Regions from separate parts of the Rouxiella sp. T17 genome, predicted to be linked through region 3. Evidence: predicted binding sites of a transcription regulator. Region 3 holds the regulator's gene; each other region holds the start of a gene.
The links. The regulator PurR, encoded in region 3, represses purine synthesis genes. The targets are predictions, from matches to a motif close to CANGCAAACGTTTGCNTG.

Region 1: a site for PurR is predicted at 1,051-1,068, ahead of carA (glutamine-hydrolyzing carbamoyl-phosphate synthase small subunit). Genes of this name have one in related genera too.
Region 2: a site for PurR is predicted at 2,428-2,445, ahead of purM (phosphoribosylformylglycinamidine cyclo-ligase). Genes of this name have one in related genera too.
Region 4: a site for PurR is predicted at 2,143-2,160, ahead of purT (formate-dependent phosphoribosylglycinamide formyltransferase). Genes of this name have one in related genera too.

What each region holds. Positions count from the first base shown of each region.
Region 1 is NZ_JAWUEA010000038.1:178,630-182,636, reverse strand. Features, by position in the region: gene dapB (4-hydroxy-tetrahydrodipicolinate reductase) at 1-803, shown strand, start outside; gene carA (glutamine-hydrolyzing carbamoyl-phosphate synthase small subunit) at 1,313-2,461, shown strand; gene carB (carbamoyl-phosphate synthase large subunit) at 2,478-4,007, shown strand, end outside.
Region 2 is NZ_JAWUEA010000030.1:124,834-128,840, reverse strand. Features, by position in the region: gene hda (DnaA inactivator Hda) at 1-53, opposite strand, end outside; gene uraA (uracil permease) at 224-1,516, opposite strand; gene upp (uracil phosphoribosyltransferase) at 1,632-2,258, opposite strand; gene purM (phosphoribosylformylglycinamidine cyclo-ligase) at 2,524-3,561, shown strand; gene purN (phosphoribosylglycinamide formyltransferase) at 3,630-4,007, shown strand, end outside.
Region 3 is NZ_JAWUEA010000041.1:5,351-9,357, forward strand. Features, by position in the region: gene punC (purine nucleoside transporter PunC) at 1-374, opposite strand, end outside; gene punR (DNA-binding transcriptional activator PunR) at 575-1,477, shown strand; gene purR (HTH-type transcriptional repressor PurR) at 1,558-2,583, opposite strand; gene SC206_RS19330 (C40 family peptidase) at 3,031-3,903, opposite strand.
Region 4 is NZ_JAWUEA010000040.1:182,433-186,439, reverse strand. Features, by position in the region: gene SC206_RS18655 (S9 family peptidase) at 1-158, opposite strand, end outside; gene dbpA (ATP-dependent RNA helicase DbpA) at 212-1,594, opposite strand; gene cspE (transcription antiterminator/RNA stability regulator CspE) at 1,813-2,022, opposite strand; gene purT (formate-dependent phosphoribosylglycinamide formyltransferase) at 2,307-3,485, shown strand; gene SC206_RS18635 (YoaH family protein) at 3,625-3,807, opposite strand; gene pabB (aminodeoxychorismate synthase component 1) at 3,983-4,007, shown strand, end outside.

The sequences.
Region 1 (4,007 bases), on a different contig from region 3:
GCATGGCGATTGCCGGTTCCGGCGGGCGCATGGGCCGCCAGCTAATTCAGGCCGTTCAGCAGGCCGATGGCGTAGTGTTAGGCGCGGCACTTGAGCGCAAAGGATCTTCACTGGTCGGCACCGACGCCGGTGAACTGGCCGGCGTAGGCGTGCTGAACGTTAAAGTCAGCGACGACCTGCAAACGGTGGCCAATGATTTCGATATTCTGATCGACTTCACTCGCCCTGAAGGCACGCTGGAACATTTGGATTTCTGCCTCAATAATGCAAAAGGCATTATTATCGGCACTACAGGCTTCGATGATGCAGGTAAAGCCGCCATTCAACAGGCAGCGACCCAAATTCCGGTGGTTTTCTCGGCCAACTTTAGCGTCGGCGTGAATGTCGTGCTCAAGCTGTTGGAAAAAGCCGCTAAAGTCATGGGCGATTACACTGACATTGAAATCGTTGAAGCGCACCACCGTCATAAAGTCGATGCGCCATCCGGCACGGCATTGGCGATGGGCGAAGCAATCGCGGGCGCGTTAGGTCGCGACCTCAAAGACTGCGCCGTCTACGCGCGCGAAGGCCACACTGGCGAACGCGACCCGATGAGCATTGGTTTTGCCACGATTCGCGCAGGCGATATTGTGGGCGAACACACCGCGATGTTTGCAGATATCGGCGAGCGCGTCGAGATTACTCACAAGGCTTCCAGCCGCATGACCTTCGCCAATGGCGCGGTTCGTGCCGGAAAGTGGGTGTCAGCCAAGAAAAACGGCCTCTTTGATATGAAAGACGTGCTTGGCCTAGAAGATTTATAATATTTATCGACAACTGTGATGTGGTTGTTTTAATCATAACGCTTTGATAAAAGGGCAATTATTTTATTGCCCTTCTTTTTATTTATCTTTTATCGATCAAATAGAGGTTTTACGTCTGTTTTTAGTTTTAAGCGCTATTTTACCCAGTTTGGTGGCTAGGTTTTACCGTATTGGCTATTTTGTGTTCGGTCAATTTCCTCTGCTTCAAGCAAAGTTAACGAAATAAGCATTTTTTCAGACAATCCCCTTCGCAAACGTTTACTATGCCCACTTATCCTATCCTTTTATCGCTATTAATGGCTCATTTCGTTGAGTTCAGCAAAAAACCGTAAAATAATGGCGCTTTTGGTAGACAAATTCAGCGCTCATCATTAGAATGCGCGCAATTTGCCAAAAATTGGCTTTGAGCCAGAAAAAATAACCGCTCTGAGTGCAATTTTTGCATTGATTAGGTCACAGGATCTGAATTAATATGCAAATATAATGATTGATTATTCTTGGAGGATGCTTTGATAAAGTCAGCGCTATTGGTTCTGGAAGACGGAACCCAATTCCACGGTCGTGCCATCGGGGCAGAAGGAACGGCAGTGGGGGAAGTGGTCTTCAATACGTCGATGACCGGTTATCAAGAAATCCTCACTGATCCCTCCTATTCCCGTCAGATAGTCACCCTTACTTATCCTCATATCGGCAATGTCGGCACCAACGCCGCTGATGAAGAATCCTCTGCAGTACACGCCCAAGGCCTGGTTATCCGCGATCTCCCTCTTATTGCCAGCAACTACCGTAATGAAGAGAATCTGTCTGATTACCTGAAACGCCTGAACATTGTCGGCATTGCAGATATCGACACGCGTAAGCTGACTCGCCTGCTGAACGAAAAGGGCGCGCAGAACGGCTGTATTATTGCCGGTGACTCTGTCGACGCGGCGCTGGCGCTGGAGAAAGCCAAAGCTTTCCCGGGCCTGAAAGGGATGGATTTAGCGAAAGAAGTCTCTACGCAGGAATCTTACAGCTGGCAACAGGGCAGCTGGACGCTGGAAGGCGACCTGCCTGAAGCTAAAAAAGCGGAAGAACTGCCTTTCCACGTGGTGGCGTACGATTACGGCGTGAAGCGTAATATCCTGCGCATGCTGGTGGATCGCGGTTGTCGCCTGACAGTTGTACCGGCAAAAACCTCTGCCGAAGAGGTGTTAAAGCTCAATCCGGACGGCATTTTCCTGTCCAACGGCCCGGGCGACCCTGAGCCGTGCGATTACGCGATTGACGCGATTAAAACCTTCCTGACCACCGAGATCCCGATTTTCGGTATCTGTCTGGGTCACCAGCTGCTGGCGTTGGCCTGCGGGGCGAAAACGTCCAAGATGAAGTTTGGTCACCACGGCGGCAACCATCCGGTTAAAAATCTCGATAACAATACCGTGATGATCACCGCGCAGAACCACGGTTTTGCGGTAGACGAAGCGACGCTGCCCGCCACGTTACGCACGACTCACAAATCTCTGTTCGACGGTACGTTGCAAGGTTTGCATCACACCACCAAGCCGGCCTTCTGCTTCCAGGGTCACCCTGAAGCCAGCCCAGGCCCGCACGATGCAGCCCCTCTGTTCGATCACTTCATTGAACTGATCGAAGCTTACCGTAACAGCGCGAAATAATTAACAGGAGCAGATAATGCCAAAACGTACAGACATAAAAAGCATTCTGATTCTGGGCGCAGGTCCGATCGTTATCGGACAGGCCTGTGAGTTTGACTACTCGGGTGCCCAGGCGTGTAAAGCGCTGCGCGAAGAAGGTTATCGCGTCATTCTGGTGAACTCCAACCCGGCGACTATCATGACCGACCCGGAAATGGCCGATGCGACTTACATCGAGCCGATCCACTGGGAAGTCGTGCGCAAGATCATCGAAAAAGAGCGTCCAGACGCCGTGCTGCCAACCATGGGCGGCCAGACTGCACTGAACTGTGCGCTGGAGCTTGAGCGTCAGGGCGTGCTTGCCGAATTCGGCGTGACCATGATTGGCGCCACCGCCGATGCCATCGACAAGGCAGAAGACCGCCGTCGTTTTGACATCGCGATGAAGAAAATCGGTTTGGGCACCGCGCGTTCCGGTATCGCACACAATATGGAAGAAGCGCTGGCTATCGCGGCTGACGTCGGCTTCCCGTGCATCATCCGTCCTTCCTTTACCATGGGCGGAACGGGCGGCGGTATCGCCTACAACCACGAAGAGTTCGAAGAGATCTGTACTCGCGGTCTGGACCTCTCGCCAACCAAAGAGCTGCTGATTGACGAGTCGCTGATCGGTTGGAAAGAGTACGAGATGGAAGTGGTGCGTGATAAAAACGACAACTGCATCATCGTCTGTTCTATCGAAAACTTCGACGCTATGGGCATTCACACCGGTGACTCCATCACGGTTGCACCTGCCCAGACGCTGACCGACAAAGAGTATCAAATCATGCGTAACGCCTCGTTGGCGGTGCTGCGTGAGATTGGCGTAGAGACGGGCGGTTCCAACGTTCAGTTCTCCGTTAACCCGAAAGATGGCCGTCTGATCGTTATCGAGATGAACCCGCGCGTGTCGCGTTCTTCTGCGCTGGCGTCAAAAGCGACCGGTTTCCCGATTGCCAAAGTCGCGGCCAAGCTGGCGGTGGGTTACACCCTCGACGAGCTGATGAACGACATCACCGGTGGCAAAACGCCAGCGTCGTTTGAACCGTCTATCGACTACGTTGTGACTAAAATCCCTCGTTTCAACTTCGAGAAATTTGCCGGTGCCAATGACCGTCTGACCACGCAGATGAAATCTGTCGGCGAAGTGATGGCGATTGGCCGTACTTTCCAGGAATCGATGCAGAAAGCGCTGCGCGGTCTGGAAGTGGGCGCAAGCGGCTTCGACCCGCTGGTTAGCCTCGACGATCCTGAAGCGTTGACCAAAATCCGCCGCGAACTGAAAGACGCCGGCTCCGACCGTATCTGGTACATCGCCGACGCATTCCGTGCGGGCATGTCCGTTGAAGGCGTCTTTAACCTGACCAACGTTGACCGCTGGTTCCTGGTGCAGATTGAAGAGCTGGTCAAGCTGGAAGGCGAAGTGGCAAAAGGCGGCATCAACGTCCTGAACTACGATTTCCTGCGCGTGCTGAAGCGTAAAGGCTTTGCCGACCTGCGTCTGGCCAAGCTGGCCGGCGTGTCTGAA
Region 2 (4,007 bases), on a different contig from region 3:
TCATCGGGAAGATAAAGTGGCAGGGAAAGCTGTGCCGGCGTATTCAGAAGCACCTCAACCAAAACTGGCGTGGATCAGACAAATGTCAGGACAAATAATTAATCGTGGAATTCTATCATAGGATCCGCGAAGAGTTGAACTTTCGACGCGCTAAACGCCTGTTAATCCGCCGAGTCAGCGGGCAAAGCGCACTCTGCCCGCCTTTTTCGACGATCGGCAAGGATCAGACTGACGGCGGATCACGCTCGTCCGGCACGTCGATAATCTCTTCTTCGCCGCGATAAACATCAATTAATTTAAACAGCAGACTCAGGAATACGCCCACCACGGTCGCTAGCGCCATGCCTTTCAGCTCGGCCGCACCGATGTGCACCTTCGCGCCGCTCACGCCGATAATCAGAATGATCGAGGTCAAAATCAGGTTCTTCGGCTTGTTGTAATCGACTTTCGACTCAATCAGCACGCGAATACCGGACGCGCCGATCACCCCGTAAAGTAATAGCGACACGCCGCCCATCACCGGCACGGGCACGGCCTGAATCGCCGCCGCCAGCTTGCCAACGCACGACAGCAGAATCGCGAGAATCGCCGCGCCGCCGATAACCCAGGTGCTGTAAACCTTGGTTATCGCCATTACGCCGATATTTTCGCCGTACGTGGTGTTTGGCGTCGAGCCGAAGAAACCGGAGAGCATGGTCGAAAGCCCGTTGGCCAGCATCGAGCGATGCAAACCCGGGTCGCGCAGAAGGTCTTTCTTGACGATATTCGCGGTCACCACCAAATGGCCCACGTGCTCGGCAATGACCACCAGTGCGGCCGGAAGAATGGTCAGAATGGCGACCCACTCGAAGCGCGGCGTATAAAAGGTTGGAAGCGCAAACCAGTGGGCGTTTTCGATGGCCGAAACGTCAACCACGCCCATGAAATAGGCCAGCGCGTAACCCACCAGCACGCCAATCAAAATCGGGATGATCGCCAGAAAACCGCGGAACAGCACCGAACCCAGCACGGTAACGGCCAGCGTCACCACTGAAATCGTCACGGTCGTGCTGTCAGCTGCAACACCATCCGCAGGCAGCAGGCCCGCCATATTGGCCGCCACGCCCGCCAGCTCAAGGCCGATAACCGCGACAATCGCGCCCATCGCCGCCGGCGGAAACATCACGTTAATCCAGCCAATTCCGGCCTTTTTAACAATCAACGCCACCAGACAAAACAGCAGTCCGCAGACGATAAAGCCGCCCAGCGCCGCCTCATAGCCCATCGGCAACAGCAGCAGCACCGGCGATATAAAGGCAAAGCTCGAACCCAGATAAGCCGGAATCTTGCCTTTACAGACAAACAGATAGAGCAAGGTGCCGATGCCGTTGAACAGCAGCACCGTCGCCGGATTGATTTTAAACAGAATAGGCACCAGCACCGTTGCGCCGAACATGGCAAACAGATGCTGGAAACTGAGGGGAATGGTTTGCAAGAGCGGCGGGCGCTCGCTCACCCCAATAACACGACGGGTCATCGACTGATCCTCTGGAAAATAGTGAGTCTGTAATTCTTTAATTAATTCGACCGGAGTCGGCTCGAAGTTTGACGAGTAAAAAAAAGCCGACTCATGAGAGCCGGCTGCTTACTGTTTATTTAGTACCAAATATTTTATCACCGGCATCGCCGAGACCAGGAATAATGTACCCCTTGTCATTTAATCCCTGATCGACAGAGGCGGTGTACAACTCGATATCAGGGTGCGCGGCTTCTAGCGCGGCAAGGCCTTCCGGCGCGGCAACCAGCACCAGCACCTTAATGCTCTGGCAGCCCGCTTTTTTCAGCAGGTCGATGGTGGCAATCATTGAGCCGCCGGTCGCCAGCATCGGGTCAACCACCAGCGCCATGCGCTCTTCTATATTAGAGGCCAGCTTCTGGAAGTAAGGCACCGGTTGCAGAGTTTCTTCATCACGGTAAACGCCCACCACGCTGATACGCGCGCTCGGCACGTGCTCCAGCACGCCTTCCATCATGCCCAGACCGGCACGCAAAATAGGCACCACGGTAATTTTCTTGCCTTTAATCTGATCGACTTCAACCGGACCGTTCCAACCTTCGATGGTGACCGTTTCGGTCTCAAGGTCTGCGGTGGCTTCGTAAGTCAGTAAACTGCCTACCTCGGAAGCGAGTTCGCGAAAGCGTTTAGTGCTGATATCGTTTTCACGCATCAGTCCCAACTTGTGTTTTACCAGCGGGTGTTTCACTTCAACGATCTTCATTTTTTCTTTCTCCAAAGGCTACCGACCAAAAAAATCGCGTGATTATAACCTCTTTTATAAGCAACGCTAGCGCCATTAGCCTGATACGGATCAATGGATTCGCACTTCCTGTCGCGAACGGCTGACATCAGGGTAATTTGAGTATAGATAGAGAAACATAACGAGACCTCTCGCAAACGTTTGCCTGCGCTGTTAGAATTAGCGCGCTTCAAGCTTCCAGTTTTCAACAGTAGCCACAAAACGCATACGTCGTGGGGATTCCGCAGTGACCGATAAGACCTCTCTCAGCTATAAAGACGCAGGTGTGGACATCGATGCAGGTAACGCATTGGTAGACCGCATCAAAGGTGTAGTAAAACAGACTCGTCGTCCAGAAGTCATGGGCGGACTGGGTGGTTTTGGTGCCCTGTGCGCGCTGCCGCAAAAATATCGTGAACCCGTGCTGGTTTCGGGAACCGACGGCGTTGGCACCAAGCTGCGTCTGGCAATGGATTTAAAACGCCACGATACCATTGGTATCGATTTGGTCGCCATGTGTGTCAACGATCTGGTAGTACAGGGCGCTGAGCCGCTGTTCTTCCTCGATTATTACGCGACGGGCAAACTGGATGTGGACACCGCAGCCAGCGTCATCACCGGTATCGCTGAAGGCTGCAAGCAGTCTGGCTGTGCACTGGTCGGTGGTGAAACCGCAGAAATGCCGGGCATGTACCACGGCGATGACTACGACGTGGCAGGTTTCTGCGTCGGCGTAGTAGAGAAATCAGAAATCATTGATGGCAGCAAAGTACAGGACGGCGACGTTCTGGTCGCGCTGGCGTCAAGTGGCCCGCACTCAAACGGCTACTCTCTGGTTCGCAAAATTCTTGAAGTCAGCAAGGCCGACCCGCTGACGACCGATCTGGCAGGCAAACCGCTGGCCGATCACCTGCTCGAGCCAACCAAAATCTACGTAAAATCAATCCTTAAACTGATTGAAAACGTAGACGTTCACGCTATCTGCCACCTGACCGGCGGCGGCTTCTGGGAAAACATTCCGCGCGTACTGCCGGACAACACCCAGGCAATCATCGACGAATCAAGCTGGAAATGGCCTGACGTGTTCGGTTGGTTGCAGCAGAACGGCAACGTGAGCAGCCACGAAATGTACCGCACGTTCAACTGCGGCGTGGGCATGCTGATTGCCCTGCCTGCAGAACTGGCGGATCAGGCTATTACCCTGCTCAACGACAACGGCGAGCAAGCCTGGGTTATCGGTAGCATCAAAGCCTCCGATTCCGAAGAACGCGTCATCATCAAGTAATGTTGTGCTCTACAACGCCTCTACATCACGTATTGGCGTTGTAGTTTAGCGTCAAGAGCGAAGGTAAAATGAAAAGGATTGTGGTTTTAGTTTCTGGTGCGGGAAGCAACTTGCAGGCGATTATCGATGCTTGTGAGCAGGGACGTATCAATGCGACTCTCTCTGCCGTTTTCAGTAATAAAGCGTCGGCCTACGGTCTTGAACGCGCGCAGTCTGCGGGCATTCCCGCTCACGCGCTTGACCCGAAATCCTATGCCGATCGCGTGGCATTTGACGCCGCCCTTGCCGATGAAATCGATGCTTACCAGCCCGATCTAGTGGTTCTCGCCGGTTATATGCGCATTCTCAGCGACGAATTCGTTGCGCGATACGCAGGCCGAATGATCAATATCCACCCTTCCCTGCTGCCAAAATATCCCGGATTGCACACTCATCAGAAAGCCATC
Region 3 (4,007 bases):
GCGGAATAGCGGTCAACCACCAGCGCCTGCCAGCTTACCGCCGCCGCACAAACGCCCACGGCCTGCACGAAACGCAGCGCCAGCAGCAGCTCGGTGCTTTGCACCCAAATCATGCCGAGACAGCCGAAGGTAAACAGCCCCAAACCCGCCAGCAGGATAGGTTTCCGACCAAACTTGTCTGACAATGGCCCCCAAATCAGCTGCGCGGCCGCAAAACCCGCTAGAAAAACGCTCAGGCTCGAGCTAATTGCGCCGGGCGAGGCATCAAGGCTTTCTTGCATATAACCGAAGGCCGGCAGATACATGTCGGTGGCCAAAAATCCGAGCATGCTCAGACCCGCCAAATAAAGTAAAAATCCAAATGAAGGTTTCATGATGTTCTCTTGTAATGCGTAAACGTAGCCAAAACTGTTGTAGGGACAGAATTTGGGAGTGAATGTGCTAAAAGCGAAAAGTTAAGAGCGCGCAGTTTATCTGCTTGGCGCGGCGGTTGTGAAACGCTAATATTTGCACCATCGATTCAAAAATTTTGAAAGCAGAGGGCGGCCTTTTCAGGCGTCGCGAGGAACCGGTTATGTGGTCAGAATATTCACTGGAAGTCGTCGACGCCGTCGCGCGGAACGGCAGCTTTACCGCGGCGGCTCAAGAGCTGAATCGCGTGCCCTCGGCGATCAGTTATCAGGTGCGCCAGCTTGAAGAATGGCTGGCGGTGCCGCTGTTCGAAAGGCGGCATCGCGACGTGGAATTAACCCCTTCAGGGCGGCTTTTCGTTGAAGAAGCGCGGGTGCTTATCAAAAAAATGCTCTCAACCCGGCGTCAGTGTCAGCAGATTGCCAACGGCTGGAGCGGACAGCTGCGCGTGGCGGTGGATCGCATCGTTAAACCGGCGCGCGTGCGCCAGCTGGTGGTGGATTTTTACCGCGCCTTTCCCGATACGGAGCTGCTCATTCAGGGCGAAGTTTTTAACGGCGTGTGGGACGCGCTGGCCGACGATCGCGCCGACGTGGCGATTGGCGCGACCAGCGCGGTGCCGGTGGGCGGGCGTTTTAGCTTCCGAGATATGGGCACCTTGCCGTGGCATTGTGTAGTCAGCGCCGAACATCCGTTGGCACAGCTTAAGCTGGCGCTTAACGATGACGCGCTTCGCCCTTATCCTGCGCTGTGTATTGAAGATACTTCAAGAAATCTGCCTAAGCGCGACACCTGGACACTCGATAACCAGCGCCGTTTAGTGGTGCCGGACTGGACCTGTGCCATCGATTGCCTGTGTGAAGGGCTGTGTGTCGGCATGCTGCCCGTTCACATGGTGGAAACGTGGATTGCAAAACAGCAGCTGGCGGTGCTCGATTTAGCCAGTGGTTTTCCGGAAAGCCCGTGTTGCCTGACGTGGGATCAGCGCAATCACTCTCCGGCACTGGATTGGCTGCTCAATTATTTGGGCGACAGCGAGACGTTAAATAAAGAGTGGTTGCGGTAGGCTGTTCCGTATAAAAAGGCTTTAAATAAAAAAAACGCCTACAAGGTAGGCGTTTAGGGGGTTAATCTGATAAATAACTTTTAACGACGATAGTCGATAAACGGACCATCGACCACAGAGCGTCTTTCTACCAGCTTCGGTTTCACTTCAATGGTCTGCTGAATCTCGCGTTTGCTGATGATTCTGTCGAGCAACATGGTGAAAGCCATTTCGCCCAGTCGCTCTTTCGGCTGGTGGACGGTGGTTAACGCCGGTGAGAAATAACGCGCGTTGCGCACGTTGTCATAGCCAATCACCGAAATGTCCTGTGGAACGCGCAGGCCCATTTCGTCGGCGGCGCAAATCGCGCCCATTGCCATAACGTCACCACCACAGAAAATCGCCGTCGGCCGCTGCTTCTGATTCAAGATCTTTTGCATCGCCTGATAACCGGACTCTGGCTCGAAATCGCCCTGAACGACCCATTCATCGCGCACGGCAATGTTGGCTTCGTTCATGGCTTTTAAAAATCCGCGATAACGACCGCCGCCGGTGTTGCGATTAAGCTGGCCCGGAATAGCGCCAATGTCGCGGTGACCGCGTTCGATCAAATAACGGCCCGCCAGATAACCGCCTTCAAAGGCGTTATCAATAATCGAGTCGGTAAAATCGTTTTTCGCCTCGCCCCAATCCATGACAACCATGGGAATCGAACGATACTCTTCGAGCATCGCCAGCAGCTCGGCAGGATATTCTGCGCACATGACCAGCAGGCCATCGACGCGTTTTTGCGCCAGCATCTGCAAATAGGCTTTTTGCTTTTCAAAATCATTGTGCGAGTTGCACAAAATCAGGGTGTAACCCTTGGCAAAGCAGCTATTTTCAACCGCTTCAATCACTTCGGCAAAGTAGGGCGCCTCGCTTGAGGTTGCCAGCAGGCCGATAGTCTTGGTGTTGTTAACCTTCAGGCTGCGCGCGACGGCACTCGGCGAATAGTGCAGATCTTTAATGGCAGCGCGGACAGCGGCTTTGGTTTCTTCGGCGACGAAACGGGTTTTATTGATGACGTGCGACACGGTTGTAGTCGAAACACCAGCGCGCTTAGCGACATCTTTGATCGTGGCCATGTAAAAATCACTCCTGAACTAACCCTTTTCAGCACGTTAGTTTTTTGTTAATCGTTTGCCTGCGTGCATTCCACTGCTCAAATCATTTTAGGCAGTCGAATCGTTGGGGAGTTTCAGGAAGGCCTGAAAGAAGCGTCGGACAGCTAAGACCGGGCACACAGCGTGGTAACCGCTAATTTTCTCTTATATCGTTATAAAGGGAAAGCCAAATTTGTGCTTTCCCTTTAACTTGATGCGCAAATTGGCCTATTTAAGAGTTTTGTTGCGCAATAAAACCAAAGCAGGCGGCGCTAAAAGTGAAAAGGGCGATTTCCTATTAAAGAAATCGCCCTTGTCTATTTTCTTTCTGCGCCCGCTTTAGCCATATTGCCTGTTAGGGCTGGAAGGCGATTCGGGGTAAACCATTCGTTAAATGCTATTCACAGGTGTTAAGCGAGAAATCATTATTTAACGAATCGTTTTTGGCGTCATCACTCGGCGAGCACCAACATAATGGTCTTGCCAGTAGTTATCGGCCAGATAACTGATTTTGATGTCTTCACCAGTACGTGGCGACTGAATAAATTTGCCGTTACCGACATAAACGCCTACGTGGTCCGCTGCGCCGCGCTTGGAAATACGGAAGAAGACTAAATCTCCGGATTCAAGCTCACCGCGAGCAATAGGGGCTGCGTCGCGTAAATGGTACATCTCGTTGGCGGTACGTGGCATCTTGATACGCATTAAATCTTTATACGCGTAATAGACCAGACCACTGCAATCGAAACCGGTATTTGGCGAGGTTCCGCCCCAGCGATAAGGTTTGCCGACCTGGTGCATCAGCTTGTTCATCGCGGTTTCTTTAGCGTGCAAATACTTTTTCTTGTGTGCGGCGCTCAAAGTCAGCGGGGCACAGGTATCGGCTTTGGCTTTATGCTTTCGATGTCGGCCATAGCTCTTTTTCGTTTCTGTCGCGCACAACACGTTAGTGGTGGAGGCAACAGAACGGGTAATAGAAGTTATCTCTTTCTTCGGCTTTTCGGCTTTGTTTCTTACCAGCTTGGTGCTGATAGGATGTTGATGAGCAATTTTGCTCTTCGCCTGCACGCGGGTTTTACTTTTGCCGTGTTCTTTCGCTTTAGTCTGCTCTTTAACGGGAACCGTTTTCGTCTTTTTACTGCTTCGGGCGACGACCTTTCGCTTTCGTCGCTCATCAGGTTTTGCCTGATTAATATGTTTTTCCGCCTGCTGCACGGAAACACGACTGCTTGGCGAAGCATGCGCCAAATTTAAAAAGAGCTGGGTAAACAGCAGCACAAAAAGCGTAAACATTAAACGCATGGCGTCGCTACCAATATTAGGCCGAAGTTAAACATCAAAAGATGTCCCAGTATTCCCCAAAAGCGGGAGACAAAACAGCACGAATTGCTTCGATTCTAATTCAT
Region 4 (4,007 bases), on a different contig from region 3:
ATCGCCTGCTCGGTCCAGCCGTTTTCGGCCTGCAAATAGTTCAGCACGTCAGCATCGCTGCGCTCGTCATCGCGCAGCCAATAATAGTCATCAACGCGCGTATCGCCGTGCGTAGTGATCGGATAAGGACGTTTTTCTGCCTTTGGAGGTGTCATCATTGGTCGGTTTCTCTCCTCTCGAGGTTTGATAGCGGCATTAAAAACGCTGAAAATCAGCGCATTAGCATCGCTTTGCAGTTTTTGCCCTTGATTTTGCCTTCCTGCAAACGTTGCAGCGCTTTCTTGGCGCTATTTTTACGGATTGCAACGTAAGCGTGGATCGGGAACATGTCGATTTTGCCGACTTCAGCAGCGGTCAGGCCAGCATCGCCCGTCAGCGCGCCCAAAATATCGCCCGGACGGATTTTGGCTTTACGGCCACCGTCGATGCACAGCGTCAGCATTTCTGGCTCCAGCGTTACGGCCGGTGCAGAGAGGCTTTGCGACGCAGGCTGCCATTTGAACTTTTTATTGGTGTAATCTTCGAGCGCGTGAACGCGGGTCATCTCCTGCGGCGTAACCAGGCTGACGGCTAACCCGCTGGTGCCTGCACGGCCCGTACGGCCAACGCGGTGAACGTGGACTTCTGGGTCAAACGACAGCTCGTAGTTAATCACCAAACCAAGCTGTTTGATGTCCAGACCACGGGCGGCGACGTCGGTAGCCACCAGCACGCGGCAGCTGCCGTTGGAGAAGCGCACCAACACGCGGTCGCGATCGCGCTGCTCTAAATCACCGTTCAGCGCCAAAACGCTGATGCCTTTGCTCGCCAGCGTATCGGCGATTTCCTGACAGTCGCGCTTGGTATTGCAGAACACCACGCAGGAGGTCGGCTGATGCTGATAAAGCACGGCGGCCAGCAGCGACAAACGGCTGTGGCGATCGGCTTCGATAAAGATTTGTTCGATGTCGGCGACATCTTCTTCGCCTTCGATTTCAACGTTTAACGGCTGACGCTGGAACTTGTTGCTAATGCGATCAATGCCTTGCGGATAGGTCGCGGAAAACAGCAGCGTCTGGCGCGACGGCGGCGTGTAGCTCACCACGTCTTCGATATCTTCGCTAAAGCCCATGTCCAGCATGCGATCGGCTTCGTCGAGCACCAGCACTTTCAGGCTATCAAGCTTCAGCGTGCCCTTGCGCAGGTGTTCCTGAATACGACCCGGCGTGCCGACCACGATGTGCGGCTGACGCACCAGCGAGTCGAGCTGTGGCGAAATAGGTTGGCCGCCGCACAGGGTCAAAATCTTGATGTTTTGGGTGAAGCGCGCCAGACGACGCAGCTCTTTACTGACCTGATCCGCCAGTTCGCGCGTCGGACACAGCACCAGCGCCTGGCAAACAAACTCGCTCACGGCGATTTTATCGAGGAGGCCGATACCAAAGGCAGCCGTTTTGCCGCTGCCGGTTTTAGCCTTGGCGCGGACGTCTTGCCCAAGCAGGATAGCAGGCAGCGCGGCTTCCTGAATCGGCGTCATTTGGGCGTAACCCAGCTCTTCGAGGTTGGCAAGTTGTTCAGATGGCAAAGTCAGGGTAGAAAAAGAATGCGTGCTCAAGGCGATAACTCTTATGTAAGGCGAATAAAACGAAGCGGCGCAAGACTCTCGGCGCCATGTAATAAACAGAATAATAACAGAGAAGGCAAAATAACGCCTTAGCGCTGTTTATTGAGGGGAGAAAAAAATGGAGCGGCACAAAAAAACCCGCAGCGTGGCGGGTTTTAGGAAAACGTGATCAACTTTATGAGTTCTGACTTAATAAGCCAGAAAACTGATTACAGCGCGATGACGTTGGCAGCAGACGGGCCGCGTGGGCTGTCCTGGATGGTGAACTCAACGTTCTGACCTTCAGCCAGAGTTTTGAAGCCATCGCTGTTGATTGCAGAAAAATGTACGAAAACGTCTTTAGAACCATCAGCAGGCGTGATGAAACCGAAGCCTTTGCTTTCGTTGAACCATTTTACCTGACCAGTTAACTTGCTCATTATCTATCCTTAACTCTTCATTACTAGAAAACATACTATAAAAATAAAAACACTCGGCTTAATCGCGAATGCCCGGCTATTAACGCACATTCGGCGGCGGCGCGCAAATCCGGGCCTCGCCGCGCAAACGTTTTCGTAGCCGGTAATTTTCCTATATAATGCCGCCAATTGTTTTCAGGGCGCCTGCATAATCACGCTTTAGCGTAAGAATTATGCCGCCGACAGGCTTTTTAAACCTTTACTATCCACCTCAGCTTCACTGACAAAGAACCAGGTATCCCGCTATGTTAACTCTTGGAACTGCACTGCGTACCGACGCAACCCGCGTCATGTTATTAGGCTCCGGCGAACTGGGCAAAGAAGTGGCGATTGAGTGCCAACGTCTGGGTCTGGAAGTGATCGCCGTCGATCGCTATGCCGATGCGCCCGCGATGCAGGTTGCCCATCGCAGCCACGTGATCAACATGCTCGATGGCGACGCGCTCAAGCAGCTTATCGAAAGCGAACGCCCTGACTTTATCGTGCCCGAAATCGAAGCGATCGCCACCAGCATGCTGGTCGAGCTGGAAAAACAGGGTCACAACGTGGTGCCTTGCGCCGAAGCGACCCGTCTGACCATGAACCGCGAAGGCATTCGTCGTTTGGCCGCTGAAACCCTGAGCCTGCCGACTTCTACCTATCGTTTTGCCGACGACGAAGCCAACTTCAAGCTGGCGGTGCAGGAAATTGGTTATCCGTGCATTATCAAGCCGGTAATGAGTTCTTCAGGTAAAGGTCAGAGCCTGATCCGTAGCGAAGAGACGCTGCAAGCCGCGTGGGATTATGCGCAGCTCGGCGGTCGTGCGGGCGGCGGTCGCGTGATTGTTGAAGGCTTGGTTAAGTTTGATTTCGAAATAACTTTGCTGACCATCAGCGCAATCGACGGGATTCATTTCTGCGCGCCAATCGGCCATCGTCAGGAAGATGGCGACTATCGTGAATCGTGGCAGCCACAGCAGATGAGCATTCTGGCGTTGAGCCGTGCGAAAGAGATCGCCAGCAAAGTGGTTGAAGCACTGGGCGGCCACGGCTTATTTGGCGTGGAGCTGTTTGTTTGCGGTGACGACGTAGTATTCAGCGAAGTTTCTCCGCGCCCGCACGATACCGGCATGGTGACCTTGATTTCTCAGGATTTATCAGAGTTTGCGCTGCACGTCCGTGCGTTTTTGGGTCTGCCAATCGGCACTATTCGCCAGTTTGGCCCGTCTGCGTCTGCCGTTATTCTGCCGGAACTGACCAGCAATAATGTCAGCTTTAGCGGCCTCGAGCACGCGCTGGTGGGTTCAAATCAGGTGCGTTTGTTTGGTAAGCCTGAAATCAGCGGCAAGCGTCGTTTAGGCGTCGCGCTGTCAATCGGCGAGACTGTCGAGCAGGCCGTTGAAACGGCAATCAAAGCGGCAGCGGCCATCGTGGTGAAAGGTTAAATTTTTTATTCGCTGAATACTGTTTAATCGCTAAATACTGTTTTATTCGCCAACTTTTTCACTAAATAATGCTTAAGCCGTTGCGCGTTTTAAATCGCCCAACGGCTTTTTTAATGACCAAATTTTGATGATGGAAAAGTTATTCGTCGTCTTCATCATCAAAGATAACCGTCACGCGGTCACCCTTGTGGGTTTCACGAATTTCTGCGGCAACGGTCGCGATCGCCTGACCGCTGCTCATGCCTTCCTGCATCAATTCATGAATGCGATCGGCGGCCTCTTGCTGCTCTTTATGTGAAAGTGAAGGCATTCCGGTGAGCATAAGATTGTTCCTGTCTGTGATGGTCTGTCTGAGAGTTCATGTTTCTGACGTAGCCGAGCATTATACCCCTCTTTCTGCCGATGACCTACCCAGATAAATTTATGCTAGGATCGACCCTTCAGAGAAACCCTGTTTTCACTTATACGCCAGGTCAGGCCAGGAATTTATTCGCATCATGCCAGCCGCTCAAATGCCCGAAT